2 regions of the Bradyrhizobium sp. MI1.10 genome follow, and region 1 is predicted to be linked to the other one. Evidence: riboswitches for the same ligand, from Rfam matches in the RefSeq annotation. Region 1 holds a riboswitch; the other holds the start of a gene.
What was found. A riboswitch is a leader RNA that binds a small molecule or an ion and turns the genes downstream of it on or off. The one in region 1 is predicted to bind glycine.
Positions count from the first base shown of each region.

Region 2: linked by a shared signal. The riboswitch ahead of gcvT (glycine cleavage system aminomethyltransferase GcvT) and the one ahead of AC0L3K_RS36750 (D-amino acid dehydrogenase) in region 1 are both predicted to bind glycine.

Region 1 covers NZ_JBVVPN010000064.1:3,295-10,725, forward strand. Annotated here, with positions in the region: gene AC0L3K_RS36740 (M24 family metallopeptidase) at 1-895, opposite strand, end outside; gene AC0L3K_RS36745 (D-aminoacyl-tRNA deacylase) at 981-1,499, opposite strand; glycine riboswitch at 2,259-2,356, shown strand; glycine riboswitch at 2,359-2,448, shown strand; gene AC0L3K_RS36750 (D-amino acid dehydrogenase) at 2,511-3,758, shown strand; gene AC0L3K_RS36755 (Lrp/AsnC family transcriptional regulator) at 4,379-4,855, shown strand; gene AC0L3K_RS36760 (MFS transporter) at 5,624-7,306, shown strand.
Region 2 covers NZ_JBVVPN010000003.1:89,458-96,888, forward strand. Annotated here, with positions in the region: gene AC0L3K_RS04620 (DUF3455 domain-containing protein) at 1-111, shown strand, start outside; gene AC0L3K_RS04625 (cyclic nucleotide-gated ion channel) at 116-1,342, opposite strand; gene alaS (alanine--tRNA ligase) at 1,347-4,040, opposite strand; glycine riboswitch at 4,264-4,353, shown strand; gene gcvT (glycine cleavage system aminomethyltransferase GcvT) at 4,496-5,644, shown strand; gene gcvH (glycine cleavage system protein GcvH) at 5,656-6,024, shown strand; gene gcvP (aminomethyl-transferring glycine dehydrogenase) at 6,206-7,431, shown strand, end outside.

The DNA.
Region 1 (7,431 bases):
CGGCGGCAATTCCCGCTTCGGTGGCATCCCAAACGACTTGATAGGCATCCTGGGTGTGCGGATCAGGTGCACCGAACGCAAAGTGTCGGTCGAAGTCGCTCCAATAAAAGTCGAATAGACAGCCCGCATCAATAAACAGCAGGTCTCCATCCGACAGAACTTTGTCGCTCGGGACACCGTAGGGCCGCGTATAGCCTCCGTGGCCAGAAACACCAACGATCTTGCTCGTCTTCTCGACACCGCGACTGAAGCATTCGGCCTCGAACAAGCGACACACCTCTCGTTCCGTCATACCCAGACGCAGCTTCGGTGTCAGATTCTCAAACGCCTCTGAAACAAGCCCGCATACAGTTCGAATTCGGTCGACCTCTAACGGAGACTTGATCATTCGCAAGGGAGTGAAAATCGGATCCGATGCATCGACAAACGTCCGAGGTTTGATCGCATCCGCAACACGCAAGAAATCTCCCACAGGGAAGCCAAGCCTACTCTCCGCGCCAAGCTCTACGCCTATTCTGGCGTGCTCTGGCAATAGTTCACGCAATGCTCGGGCAAGTGCTGACACACCCTCATCCTTCGGATTCGGACTAGGCCAGCTCCGGCAATTTTTTACCCAGGTTGTCTCTCTATAAAACTGGTCGATTCCCTCTGGAACGACTGCAACAGCTTCACCAGACGAAAGAATAAGAAGAAATCGCGGCCGAGTGGTCTGCTGCGGCGTCGTGCTAGGCTCACCAACGAAATATCGCAAGTTGTGTTCGGCCGTCACCAGAAGCGCGTCTATAGTATACTCTTTCATCAAACGCCGCGCGCGCTCGACCCGGCCTTCGTATTCGATCCGGGGAAACGGATCGTACGGAATTGTCCTAATCGAACCAAAACCAATAGCGTTCATCGCTTTTCTCCAGAGAAATACGTCAAGCGCTGGGCGACCGATAGTTTACATGCTGGTCCGACAGCACATGACAGCTTTCGCGGGCTCATTCGATATGATTTGAAAGAGCCGCGCGCAGTTTCTTGTGAGAAAGCATCGGGACGCCGAGTTCCTCTCCAAGCAGGCGAGCAACACCTTTGAAAGGAGCCTTCAGCTTATCGTGGTACACGATGCTTTGAATCCCACCCACGATCGAATGCACGCAGGCTCTTAGATCGACCAAACGACTTTCCTGGTCATAGCCGTCCGACACGAGCCAGTGGTTTGGTAGGACGTGACTTGCTGCTATCGGGGGTTCGTCGCGTGACTGCAATATGGCGCTCGTAAAGCTTGGTTCGAAGTGAACGCCACCGATGCAAAGGACGGAGTTTACCGCTTCGTCCATGTGATCGAACGTTCGCAATAGCGCTCGCGCCAGCACCCGAGCGGCAAGTGAATTAGTCCAATCTGCTTTCTCTAAACCCGTTCGAACAAGGGTGCGTTCGGTCTTGAGGGCATCTAGAACGTGACCCGCAACCGGATCCCTTTCGTGATCGACGCAAAAGACGAAGACGGCATGTCTCACTGCGATTCTCCATCGAGTTCAACGCAGATCGAGTGCGTACGAACTCTATCCCCAACTCGGCGCCCGCGTCTTTTGGGCTTCATATGAAAACAGCATGCTATTTGAGCTGAGATCCCAGTTCGTAAGGCGCGAGCAGGCGTTTGAGAGCCGATCAACCCCAGGCCGAACAGTCTCAGAATAGCGCAACGCGCGAGCTGAGTCTTGTGATCGGCTGGCGTCTTTGGCGGAGCAGCGACGGGAAATCGCACAACTTGGAGATCGCCGGAGTTGATCGCCGAATTAGCAGAGAACCTCAGTTCGTCGCGCGCCAAGCAAGACTCAATTCTACTGCCAGACGCGAGAAACGTCGACGCCAGAGCGCTGCAGAACTCTCCGGCCAGCAGAGCAAGGAAGTCAGGGGTGGAGACGTCCATTTTGACTCGACGTTGAAAGAGATGCGTGCCGCGCACAGCGTTGGAGGACCTACATCACCATGTATTTATTAGAGCTGCCCCACGCTCACATTGTGCGTTTTTTTGTGTAGATCGCAGTATTGCTGCGTTCTGTAGCAACAGCTTGTTCAAAACCGGTGAGACATCCAGCGGATATGATCGTCACACGCTAGGCCACCACAGCGATCTTAGCGGCAACCAGCTGGTGATCGGACGGTTGGCCAGCGCAACATTATCGAGCATCGCTTGCACCGCCGATTTTCGAGCTTCAACGATGCGTCTTGGCTTGACATGTAGTGAGTACGTCTGAGATTGTTCTCGTGTCTGACGATGGTGTGCGGGAGAGTGCGATGACCCGACAGGCACATGGCCGCCGACGGAGCACCCCCCCAAGGAAACTCTCAGGCCCAGGACCGCACACCGAGGACAATCTGGAGAGAGGTGCCAGTCGGCACCCACCGAAGGGGACCGTTATCCACTAGGATTGCGGAGAAAGCTCTCAGGCGCACGGACAGATTTGGGGACGGAGTGATGGCGAAAGCCATTTCGCCGTTCGTTCATCCCTGTCTTGGAGCATACGATGAGCACGATCATCATTATCGGATCCGGTATCACCGGAGTTACAACAGCCTATGCCTTGGCCTGCCGCGGCTATTCGGTCACTATCTTTGACCGCCAGCGTTATCCCGCGATGGACACTTCGTTTGCCAATGGCGGTCAATTATCGGCAAGCAATGCCGAAGTCTGGAATAACGCCGCAACGATCGTAAAAGGCTTGAGGTGGATGCTGCGCAAGGACGCACCATTGCTGCTGAACCCAAGCCCCAGTTTTCACAAATATACTTGGCTGGCGGAGTTCGTAGGCCAGATCCGCCATTACCGTCGCAATACGATCGAAACGACAAAGCTGGCGATAGCGGCGCGGCAACATCTGTTTGACCTTGCCGATCGGGAGAGCATCGCTTTCGACTTGGAGCGGCGAGGAATATTACACGTTTATTCGAGTAAGGCCGACTTCGATGCGGCTTCTCGCGTGAACCAGTTGCTGCTGCAGGGTGGATTGGATCGTCGCTCCGTGACGCCCTCCGAAATGCTCGCGATAGAGCCAGCGCTGCGTGACCAGTATTACGGTGGTTTCTTTACCCCATCTGACTCAACGGGCGACATTCACAAGTTCACCCGCGGTCTCGCTGCGGCTTGCGAGCGAAGGGGCGTGCGCTTCGTCTTTGGTGCGGAGATCTGCGGCATGCAAGCCGATCGAGACGGTGTGGTCGTGCGCTGGGAAGAAGGCCCGCTGAGGGAGGAACTTAAAGCTGAAAGAGCGGTGGTCTGCGCTGGGGTCGGCAGCCGACGCATTGCTTCAATGCTGGGGGACAAGATAAACATTTATCCCGTCAAGGGATACTCCATCACGGTCGAGCTCGGGGACGAAGCGAGCCAAAAGGCTGCGCCCCGTGTCAGCCTGCTCGACGAGGCCACCAAGATAGTGACCAGCCGGTTAGGAGAAGATCGCTTCCGCGTCGCGGGGACCGCCGAGTTCAACGGCGAGAACCGCGACATCCGCTGGGACCGAATCAAGCCTCTGGTGCGCTGGGTAGAGCGATCTTTTCCGGATGCGTCCACCGCGCAGGTGGTGCCATGGGCAGGCTTGCGTCCTATGACACCCAGCATGATGCCGAGGGTCGGCCGAGGTAAAAGGCCGAATATCTTCTACAACACGGGTCATGGTCATCTCGGCTGGACATTAGCCGCGGTCACAGCTGAGATGGTCGCGGACGTCATTGCGACAGATGATAGTAAAGTTCGGCTGAGCCGATCCGCGGCCTGATAGGCGTTTAGCCTTATTCAGTTCGACAAAACCATGCTCCCGGCGCCATCAAAGCCGGGGGCATATCGCTTGACTGCGCCACAGCAGGATCTTGCAGTCCTATCATACGAACACGTTACCCTCACCGGCTTAGGACCCGAGAACTTAATTGCTCAGACGAGGATCTCGATGAGCCACTTGGCGCCGTCGACTTCAACAGCCTCCATGTGACGCAACCATCATCCGTATAACCGCTTACGGATTGATGCCAGGCAAGAGAGTTGCGGATCTCTGCATGACCGAGCAGAAAGATATTCCCGGGCAACGAACTTGTCGTCATCGACAAAGAGGCCCATCGCACTCGAGGGCCGACGTCATACCGGCACCGAACGCCAGTGGATCCACGGCAACTCTTATTCTATTTCGCCGCTGTGATCTTCGCGGTGCGTCTGAGTAGCAGGAGCGAGGCCTTTCAAAGATCATTTTGCAAGTCACGCGGCGCATATTTGTTGAAATTGCCGACGGATGGACGATACTGGTGTCGTAATGATGCTTTTCGATGAGATTTCCCCACTTAGAGATGTTTTTCTGCGTCAAGCTACAACTCGTTGCAGAATTTCCTCTCAGGCCCGGAGCCGGTTATGCAATACGACCGAATCGACGCTCACATCCTCGAGATTGTGCAAAAGAATAACCGTTTGACATCCGAGGCGATTGGCGAACTGGCCGGGCTTTCGGCTACCGCGTGTCAACGCAGACTAAAGCGGCTTCGCTCGGACGGCATCATCGAGGCCGACGTTTCCATCGTCTCGGCGAAGGCGGTAGGACGACCTATTCAGATGCTTGTGCTGGTGACCTTGGAGCGCGAGCGCTCGGACATAATTGATCGATTCAAAAAGGCTATCAAATCGTCGGTTGAAGTCGTCAATGGGTTTTACGTTACAGGCGATGCTGATTTTGTCTTGTACATTACCGCACGCACCATGGACGACTATGAGCAGTTCACCCGGCGATTCTTCCGTGAGAACCCTGATATCAAAGGCTTCAAGACGATGGTGGTGATGGACCGGGTAAAAGCCGGCTTTGCTATTCCAATCGAGGCTCCATCCGAGGATTGAAGCGTATCTCGCCAAGCGAATCTGCTTGTCCTCGTTTGTCCATCGCCAGATCAGGTAAGCGCACTGCCGCCGGTACGCTACGAAGCGAGCGCAGACATTTGCGCAAGAGGTGCAATTCCCAACTCGAGCAGCTTCTCACCCAGATTCGCGGCGCTGGTTGTCTATCGCTTGAGCCTTGTGGCGCGAGCGAGCTGACTAACTCGATCGCGGAGGACCTGGCAAACGTTTACCGAATAGAGGTTGGCGCCTTGCCCAGCACACCTCGCGTAGCGCGCTTTTTCATCGCTCAATGCGGGGAAAACGCTGCAAACTGCCATATCGATCTTGTAGTATATCGGTAAGTGAACCTTTTGCAGACCGGTTTAGCGGGCAGGACGTCCGCCTGCATGCCTTCAATGGTTGCTGCCCTTCCACTCTGACGAGACGATGCGAATCTCAAGAAATCGGCGGCGGTTCATCCGCGGCCCGGCTAACGCAGCAGCTCGCTTCCCACAGCCGGCCACGATAAAATCCACTGTTCGGGATCAATACCTATCTCAGAGAATGCAGCCTCTGGCGCCATTAAGTGCGCGCCACAGCTGGCCGAAGCCGCTGGCATGTCGCACGGAGTGACTAGGGACAACACCACAGCGAAAGCTCGGAGCAAGCTTGGCTCTCTTAAGGCTTTTCGCACGCGCATGCGGCACAAATTAAACAGGGCCGCGCACCCGTTCAGCAACCGATTTCGGATCCTCTCTTCAATTCATCGGAGGCAAGGCAGCAAGCGAGATGACTTATTCTCCCAAGTCTCGGACGTTCAGCGCTGAAGGCATCACTGCGCCGTTCCGCCACCTCACTTTCCGGCGCATCTGGTTGGCAAGTCTGCTTGCGAACCTGGGCGCCCTGATTCGGAGCGTCGGCGCGGCGTGGGCGATGACTCAGATGACATCGTCGGCCGACAAAGTTGCGCTAGTCCAGACTGCGTTGTTGCTGCCCGTTATGCTGATCTCGATGCCGGCCGGCGCGATTGCTGACATGTATGACCGTCGCATCGTGATGCTCGTCTCCCTCGGCATCTCGCTCGCTGGTGCGACCGCGCTGACGACACTTGCCTGGCGCGGCCTGATCACGCCGGACCTCTTGCTGCTATTGTGTTTCGTAATCGGCAGCGGCGTGGCTCTGATGGATCCTGCTTGGCAGTCCTCCGTTAGCGAGCAGGTGCCAGCGGAAGCACTTCCAGCGGCGGTCGCGCTGAACAGTATCAGCTACAATATCGCGCGCAGCGTCGGACCGGCGATTGGCGGCATTGTGGTTGTGATAGCGGGCGCAGTAGCTTCCTTCGCGTTGAACGCGTTGCTATATCTGCCGCTGCTTGTTACGCTATTCTTGTGGAAGCGAATTTCCGAGCCCTCGTATCCCCCCCCCGAAAAGCTAAATCGTGCCATCGTTTCGGGGGTGCGCTACATCGCTAATTCGCCCCCGATCAAAATTGTTCTGATCCGCTCCATGATCACGGGCGTGATCGGCGGCGCAATTATCGCACTGATGCCGTTAGTCGCGCGCGATCTCCTCCGAGGCGATGCCCAGACGTACGGGATTACGCTCAGCGCGTTTGGCCTTGGCGCGGTGATCGGAGCACTAAATGTACCCGAAGTGCGGAAGCGCATGAGCGGTGAGGCAGCAATCCGCGCCTGCGCACTGTCGATGGGGGGCGCGCTTGCCGCGGTGGCGTTGAGCCGCGAGCTGGTTTTGACATCGGTCGCTCTTGTCCTTGCAGGGGCTGTGTGGATGATGGCGTGGGCCCTTTTCAACATTGGCGTGCAACTGTCGGCACCGCGCTGGGTCGCAGGACGCTCGCTCGCGGCCTACCAGGCCGCGAGCTCGGGCGGGATTGCCGTCGGTAGCTGGGGCTGGGGTCGCCTGACCGATGCCGCCGGCGTCGAAACGGAACTTTTGTTATCCGCCGTCCTGATGTTGATTTCTCCGCTATTGGGGTTCTGGCTTCGCATGCCTCGCATAAACCCACGAAGCGAGGACGCCGAGGCGCTCGCGCATCCCGAGGTTAGGCTTGCGCTAACCGATCGTAGTGGACCGCTTGTGATAGAAATCGAATATCGCGTGGCACAAGAGAATGCGCGGGCTTTTCACAATGTGATGCAAGACGTGCAGCTGTTCCGGAAACGGAATGGCGCGTATGGCTGGTCGATCGCACGTGATATTGCCGATCCCGAACTGTGGACCGAGCGCTACCATTGCCCGACGTGGCTTGATTATCTACGTCAACGCAACCGATCGACCCACTCCGAACGCGCGCTAGACCGTCAAGCGGCGGCCTTCCACACCGGTCCCGAGCCCGTGCGTATTCGTCGCATGCTAGAACGCCCGTTCGGATCCGTGCGGTGGAAGGACGATGTACCGGATCATTCCGCTAACGAAGTTTTGCTTGGCGACTACAGGCGGAGTCGTACGTAGGAATATCATTTCTGAGGCCGCGCAGCCATGATGATCAGTATGCTCCTGGTGGCGAGCTCACCTCAGGGGATCTGGGAGTGGTCTGCGGGCGCACCGGTCGACGCCATGAGCGCTGCGTCAGGTCT
Region 2 (7,431 bases), on a different contig from region 1:
CAGCGTATTCATACGCACGGCGGCTGGTTGGACGACGGCCCTTGCGAAAAAGCCGGCAACTTTCAAAGTGTGCCCTACTCGGCCGACTACGTCTTCCTGAAGAAGGGTTGAGCCCTCAGCGGTCGGTGCCTTCGCGCTCCGCCTGCGCCAGCTCCGCCACGGCAAGGTCGCCGCTGCCCTCCAGCCGCGCCTTCGCCGTGTTGTGGACGTGCGCGGCGAGCGTCGGCATGCGTTCGATCAGGGCGTGAAAGTCCTGGGCGTCGAGCACCAGCAGCCGGGTCTTGCGTGTCGCCGTCACCGTGCCGCTGCGTTTTGTCTTGTGCAGCAGCGCGATCTCGCCGAAGAAGGTGCCATCCGCGAGCCGCACCTGCTGGTTCGGCAGCGCGATCTCGACCTCGCCGGCGGTGATGAAGTACATCGACGAAGCCGCATCGCCCCGCCGCACCAATATCTCGCCCTGCTCGATGGTGCGCGCCCGCAGCAGCCGCATGATGTCGGCAATTTCGGATGCGCTGAGATGCGAGAACAGCGGCACCCGCGCCAGCATGCCCCAGGTGACCACGAAGTCGCGCCGCTTCACCTCTTCCGCAAAGGCCGTCGAGATGATCGCGACCGGCAGCGCGATCATGGCAAATCCGCTGATGATGGTGAAGACGGAGATGAACTTGCCGAGCGCCGTTACCGGCACGACGTCGCCATAGCCGACGGTGCCGAGCGTCACGATCGCCCACCACATTGCCTGCGGAATGGTGCCGAGCTTGTCGGGCTGCACGTCGCGCTCGATGGCGTAGAGCAGCGAGGCAAACGTCAGAACCGCGCCGATCAGGATGACGATGCAGCCGATCAGCGCCCGCCGCTCGGCGTGCACGGCCGCGAGCAGCGAACGCATCGCCGGCGAGTACCGCACCAGCTTGAAGAACGGCAGCACGCCGAGGGCTGCCAGCGTCGCATGCCGGCCGGTGGCGAGCACGATCGCAGCCGGCAGGAACGCGAGCAGGTCGATGATGCCGAGTGCGGAGAAGACATAGCTGAGCCGGTCGGACAGCGCGGACGCCGTGCGCTGAGTATGGCCCGCCACCGTCCACAGGCGCGCGGCATATTCCAGCGCGAACACGATCACGGAGAGGATGGAGATGACCGCGAACAGCGCGCCGAACTGCGCGTCCAGCTCCGGCACCGAGGCAAGAATCATCGCAGCGACGTCGAGCACGATGACGCCGATGACCAGCTGGATGAAGCGCGATCCGACCGAGTAGGCCAGCGGATCGTGCTCCAGCAATTCGTAGAGGCGATCCCTCAGATTGGGATCGGTGGAGCCACGTCCTCGCGGAACGGGGCGCACCTGCTTACGCGCCGGCCGATTTTTGTTCAGTCATGGCTTTTTCGATCGCCGTGAGCGCCGCGGCCGCATTCGCACCATCGGGGCCGCCGGCCTGCGCCATGTCGGGCCGCCCGCCGCCGCCCTTGCCGCCGAGCGCCTCGGAGGCGACCTTCACCAGATTGACCGCATTGAAGCGCGAGGTGAGGTCAGCGGTGACGCCGACCACGACGCCGGCCTTGCCGTCCTCGGTGACGCCGACGATGGCGACGACGCCGGAGCCGATCTGCTTCTTGCCGTCGTCGGCAAGGCTCTTGAGATCCTTCATCTCGATGCCCTCGACCGCGCGCGCCATCAGCTTGACGTCGCCGACCTCGCGCACACCGGAGACCGCGCCGTTGTTCGCAGCCGCACCGCCGCCCATCGCGAGTTTCTTGCGGGCGTCGGAGAGTTCGCGCTCGAGCTTCTTGCGCTCCTCCATCAGGGCACTGATGCGCGCCGGGACGTCGTCGATCGAGGTGCGCAGTTCGTTGGCCGCCGTCTTCGCCAGCGCCATGGTCTCGTTGGCGTGCTTGCGCGCGTAGTTGCCGGTCAGCGCCTCGATGCGGCGCACGCCGGAGGCAACCGCGCTCTCGCCGGTCAGCGTGATCAGGCCGATATCGCCGGTGCGCTTGACATGCGTGCCGCCGCACAGTTCGACCGACCAGCCGAGCGCGTTGGTGCCGCGCTCGCGCGCGGTCCGGCCCATCGAGACGACGCGAACCTCGTCGCCATATTTCTCGCCGAACAGCGCGCGTGCGCCGGCCTCGCGGGCCTCGTCCACGCCCATGACGCGGGTCGAGACTTCGTCATTCTCCAGCACCACCTCGTTGGCGATGTCCTCGACGCGCGCGAGCTCTTCCGCCGTGATCGGCTTCGGATGCACGAAGTCGAAACGCAGCCGATCCGGCGCGACCATCGAGCCGCGCTGGGCGATGTGATCGCCGAGCACCTGGCGCAGCGCCTCGTGGATGAGATGCGTGGCCGAGTGATGCGCGCGGATCGAAAAGCGCCTGCCGTGATCCACTTCGAGCTGCAGGGGGGTGCCGAGCTTCAGCTCGCCGCTCTCGACCGTGCCGACGTGAACGAAGAAATCGCCGAGCTTCTTCTGCGTATCGGTGACGCGGAATTTGATGCCGCCCTCGCCCGTCAATACGCCGGTGTCGCCGACCTGGCCGCCCGACTCCGCGTAGAACGGCGTCTGGTTCAGCACGATCGCGCCGGTGTCGCCGGCCTTGAGACTCGTGGCTTCCTTGCCGTCCTTGACCAGCGCGGTCACCACGCCTTCGGCGCTCTCGGTCTCGTAACCCAGGAATTCGGTTGCGCCGAGCTTCTCACGCAGCGGGAACCAGATCGCCTCGGAAGCCGCTTCGCCAGACCCCTTCCAGGATTCGCGCGCCTTGGCCTTCTGACGCTCCATCGCGTCGGTGAAGGAGGCCTGGTCGACGCTGATGCCGCGCGACTTCAGCGCGTCCTGCGTCAAATCGAGCGGGAAGCCATAGGTGTCGTACAGCGTGAAGGCGACGTCGCCGTCGAACATGTCGCCCTTCTTTAAGGAAGCGCTCTTCTCGTCGAGAATGGCGAGGCCGCGCGTCAGCGTCTTGCGGAAGCGGGTCTCTTCCAGCCGCAGCGTTTCCTCGATCAAATTTTCCGCGCGCATCAGATCGGGATAGGCCTGGCCCATCTCGCGCACCAGCGCCCAGACCAGGCGATGCATCAGCGGTTCTTGCGCACCGAGCAGCTGCGCATGGCGCATCGCGCGGCGCATGATCCGGCGCAGCACATAGCCGCGGCCCTCGTTCGAGGGCAGCACGCCGTCGGCGACCAGGAAGGCCGACGAACGCAGATGGTCGGCGATGACGCGGAACGAGGCCACGGTCTTCTTGTCCGGTCCGCTTCCGAGAGCCGACGCGGTCGCGTCGATCAAATGACGGAACAGGTCGGTCTCGAACACGCTGTCGACGCCCTGCATGATGCAGGCCATGCGCTCCAGCCCCATGCCGGTGTCGATCGAGGGACGCGGCAGCGGCACGCGCTCCTCCTTCGTCACCTGCTCGTACTGCATGAACACCAGATTCCAGAATTCGAGGAAGCGATCGCCGTCCTCCTCCGGCGAGCCCGGAGGCCCGCCCCAGATGTGCTCGCCGCGATCGATGAAGATCTCCGAGCACGGGCCGCACGGGCCGGTGTCGCCCATCGCCCAGAAATTGTCCGAGGTCGGGATGCGGATAATGCGATCCTCGGAGAAGCCGGCGATCTTCTTCCACAGTCCGGCCGCCTCGTCGTCGGTGTGATAGACCGTGACGAGCAGCTTGTCCTTCTTGAGCCCGTATTCCTTGGTGATCAGCTTCCAGGCCAGCTCGATCGCGCGCTCCTTGAAATAGTCGCCGAACGAGAAGTTGCCGAGCATCTCGAAGAAGGTGAGATGGCGCGCGGTGTAGCCGACATTGTCGAGGTCGTTGTGCTTGCCGCCGGCGCGCACGCATTTCTGCGAGGTGGTGGCGCGCTGATAGGGCCGCTTCTCGACGCCGGTGAAGACGTTCTTGAACTGCACCATGCCGGCATTGGTGAACATCAACGTCGGATCGTTGCGCGGCACCAATGGCGAGGACGACACGATCTCGTGGCCGTTCTCGGCAAAGAAGTTCAGAAAGGTCGACCTGATCTCGTTGACGCCGCTCATGTTCATCCAATCGGGTGTGCTTGTACCCGCCTTCCAGCCATCCAAACCGCGAGTTTAGGCTGATATCTGCGGGTCAAAGCGCTTTTAGACAAGGCCAGCTTCGCTGTCCAGAAACTGTGCAGACAGATCAAGGCGTTGCCGCAGATGCGCAATCCCGTTGGAAAGCCGCCGATGCCGCGTTGACAGGCTTGGCCGGCCTGTGGTCTTTACCTATCTGTATCGTACGGCCACGTCGGGAGAGACCGGCACCTGGTGCCGGCGCCGAAGGAGCAACCGCCCCGGAAACTCTCAGGCAAAAGGACCGCGTGGCTTTGACAGCATCTGGAAAGAGGCGCCGACCGGCTTAACCCGGATGGCGTCCGCCGACGGGATAATACTCTCAGGCACAGCGACAGATGGGGCTTCGACTGGTGTCCACGGGAAATCGTTCCCGGGGAACCGCCGAGGGCCCCCCGATGCTTGCGCGTGACGACGAAGACTCCCTGAAACGCACCCCTCTTTACGACCTGCATGTCTCGCTCGGCGGCAAGATGGTGCCGTTCGCGGGCTATGACATGCCGGTGCAATATCCGGCCGGAGTCCTGAAAGAGCACCTTCATACCCGCAACGCAGCCGGCCTGTTCGACGTCTCTCACATGGGCCAGATCGCACTCAGGCCGAGATCGGGCAAGGTCGAGGACGCCGCCCGCGCGCTGGAACGGCTGGTGCCGCAGGATATTTTGGCGATCGCGCCGGGCCGGCAGCGCTACGCCCAGTTCACCAATGCCGAGGGCGGGATTCTGGACGATCTGATGGTCGCCAATTTCGGCGATCACCTGTTCCTGGTCGTCAACGCCGCCTGCAAGGCCGAGGACGAGGCGCATCTGCGCGCGAATCTGTCCGACGCCTGCGTCATCGATTCGCTGGCCGACCGCGCGCTGATCGCGCTGCAAGGGCCGAAGGCGGAATCCGTGCTGGCGAAATTATGTGCAGAGGCGCCCGCCATGAAGTTCATGGATTCGGGCCCGCACAAGGTCGCCGGCCTCGACTGCTTCGTCTCGCGCTCCGGCTATACCGGCGAAGACGGATTCGAGATTTCGGTTCCTGCCGGCGGCGCCGAGCGGCTCGCCAGGGCCCTGCTGGACAATCCGGACGTCATGCCGATCGGGCTCGGCGCCCGTGACAGCCTGCGGCTCGAAGGCGGGCTTTGTCTTTACGGCCACGACATCGATACCGCGACCACGCCGGTCGAGGCCGCACTGGAATGGTCGGTGCAGAAGAGTCGCCGCACCGGCGGCGCGCGTGCCGGCGGCTTCCCCGGCGCGGAAAAGATTCTCGCTCATTTCGATCACGGCGCATCCCGCCGCCGTGTCGGCCTGCGCACCGAGGGCCGCGCGCCGGTGCGCGAGGGCGCGCTGCTGTTTGCGGACGCAACCTCCAGCGAGCCGATCGGAAAGGTCACCTCGGGCGGCTTCGGCCCGAGCCTGAATGCGCCGGTCGCGATGGGCTATGTGCCCACGAGCCTGAGCGCGCTCGACACAAAACTCTTCGCCGAGGTGCGCGGCCAACGCCTGGCCGTGCAAATCGCCGCCATGCCCTTCGTGAAAAACACCTACAAACGCTGAGGACTGAGAAAATGACCATGACGCTGTACACCACCGACCACGAATGGCTCGCGATCGACGGCGATGTCGCCACCGTCGGCATCACCGACTACGCGCAATCGCAGCTCGGCGACGTCGTGTTCATCGAATTGCCCAAGCTCGGCCGCACGCTGAAGAAGGCCGAACCCGCCGCCGTCGTGGAGTCCGTCAAGGCCGCATCGGACGTCTACGCGCCTGTTAGCGGTGAGGTGCTCGAGACCAACCCCGAGCTCGCGAGCGAGCCGGCGCTGGTAAACTCGGACGCGCAGGGCAAGGCGTGGTTCTTCAAGATCAAGATGGCCGACAAGAGCGAGCTCGGCGGTCTAATGGACGAAGCGGCGTACAAGGCCCACACGGCGTGAGATGATGCGAACTCTGACCTCATATTCGGTGTCATCGTCCGCGAAGGCGGACGATCCAGTACGCCGCGGCCCATCGGCCCTAGCCGAAGCGGCTGCGTTTACTGGATGCCCCGCCCCCGTGCGCAAGTGCGCACTAGGCGGGGTATGACGGCGACAAGAACATCTGAAGCGAGGACCCATGATGACCGCACACCGCAAATCCAACGGCGACACCAGCAGCTTCGTTCGCCGCCACATCGGCCCCTCCACGCGCGACGTCACCGCGATGCTCGAGGCCGTCGGCGCGAACAGCGTCGATGCGCTGATGGCGCAGACGCTTCCCGCTTCGATCCGGCAGGCCGCCCCACTCGATCTCGGCAAGCCGCTCAGCGAGACCGAGGCGATCGCGCATATGGCCGAACTCGCCGCCCAGAACCAGGTCTTCACTTCGTTGATTGGCCAGGGCTATTCCGGCACGATCTTGCCTGCGGTGATCCAGCGCAACATCTTGGAGAACCCGGCCTGGTACACGGCGTACACGCCCTACCAGCCCGAGATCAGCCAGGGCCGGCTCGAGGCGCTGCTCAACTTCCAGACCATGATCTGCGACCTCACCGGGCTCGACGTCGCGAACGCCTCGCTGCTCGACGAAGCCACCGCGGCCGCCGAAGCGATGGCGCTCGCGGAGCGGCACTCGCGGGTCGAAGCAAAGGCCTTTTTCGTCGACAAGGACGTGCATCCGCAGACACTCGCCGTGATGCGCACCCGCGCGGAGCCGCTGGGCTGGACCCTGGTCGTCGGTGATCCCCTCACCGATCTCGACAAGACGGACGTGCTTGGCGCGCTGCTGCAATACCCGGGCTCGTCAGGCGCTGTGCGCGACCTCAGGCCCGCGATCGCCAGCCTGAAGGCCAAGGGCGCGCTTGCGATCATCGCTGCCGATCTGCTGGCGCTGACAGTGCTCGCCTCGCCCGGCGAGCTCGGCGCCGACATCGCCATCGGCTCGGCGCAACGTTTTGGCGTGCCGATGGGGTATGGCGGGCCGCACGCGGCCTATATGGCGGTGCGCGATGCGCTGAAGCGTTCGCTGCCCGGCCGCATCGTCGGCCTCTCCGTGGACTCGCGCGGGATGCCTGCCTATCGCCTCGCACTGCAGACCCGTGAGCAGCACATCCGCCGCGAGAAGGCGACCTCCAACATCTGCACCGCGCAGGTGCTGCTCGCCGTGATCGCCTCGATGTATGCGGTCTATCACGGCCCCGAAGGCCTGACGCAGATCGCGCGCAATGTGCATCGCCGCACGGCGGTGCTCGCCGCGGGCCTGCGCAAGCTCGGCTTTGCGCTGCAGTCCGACAGCTTCTTCGACACGCTCAGCGTGGTTACAGGCGCGAAGCGTGCCGAGATCGTCGCGCGCGCGGCGGCCGAGAA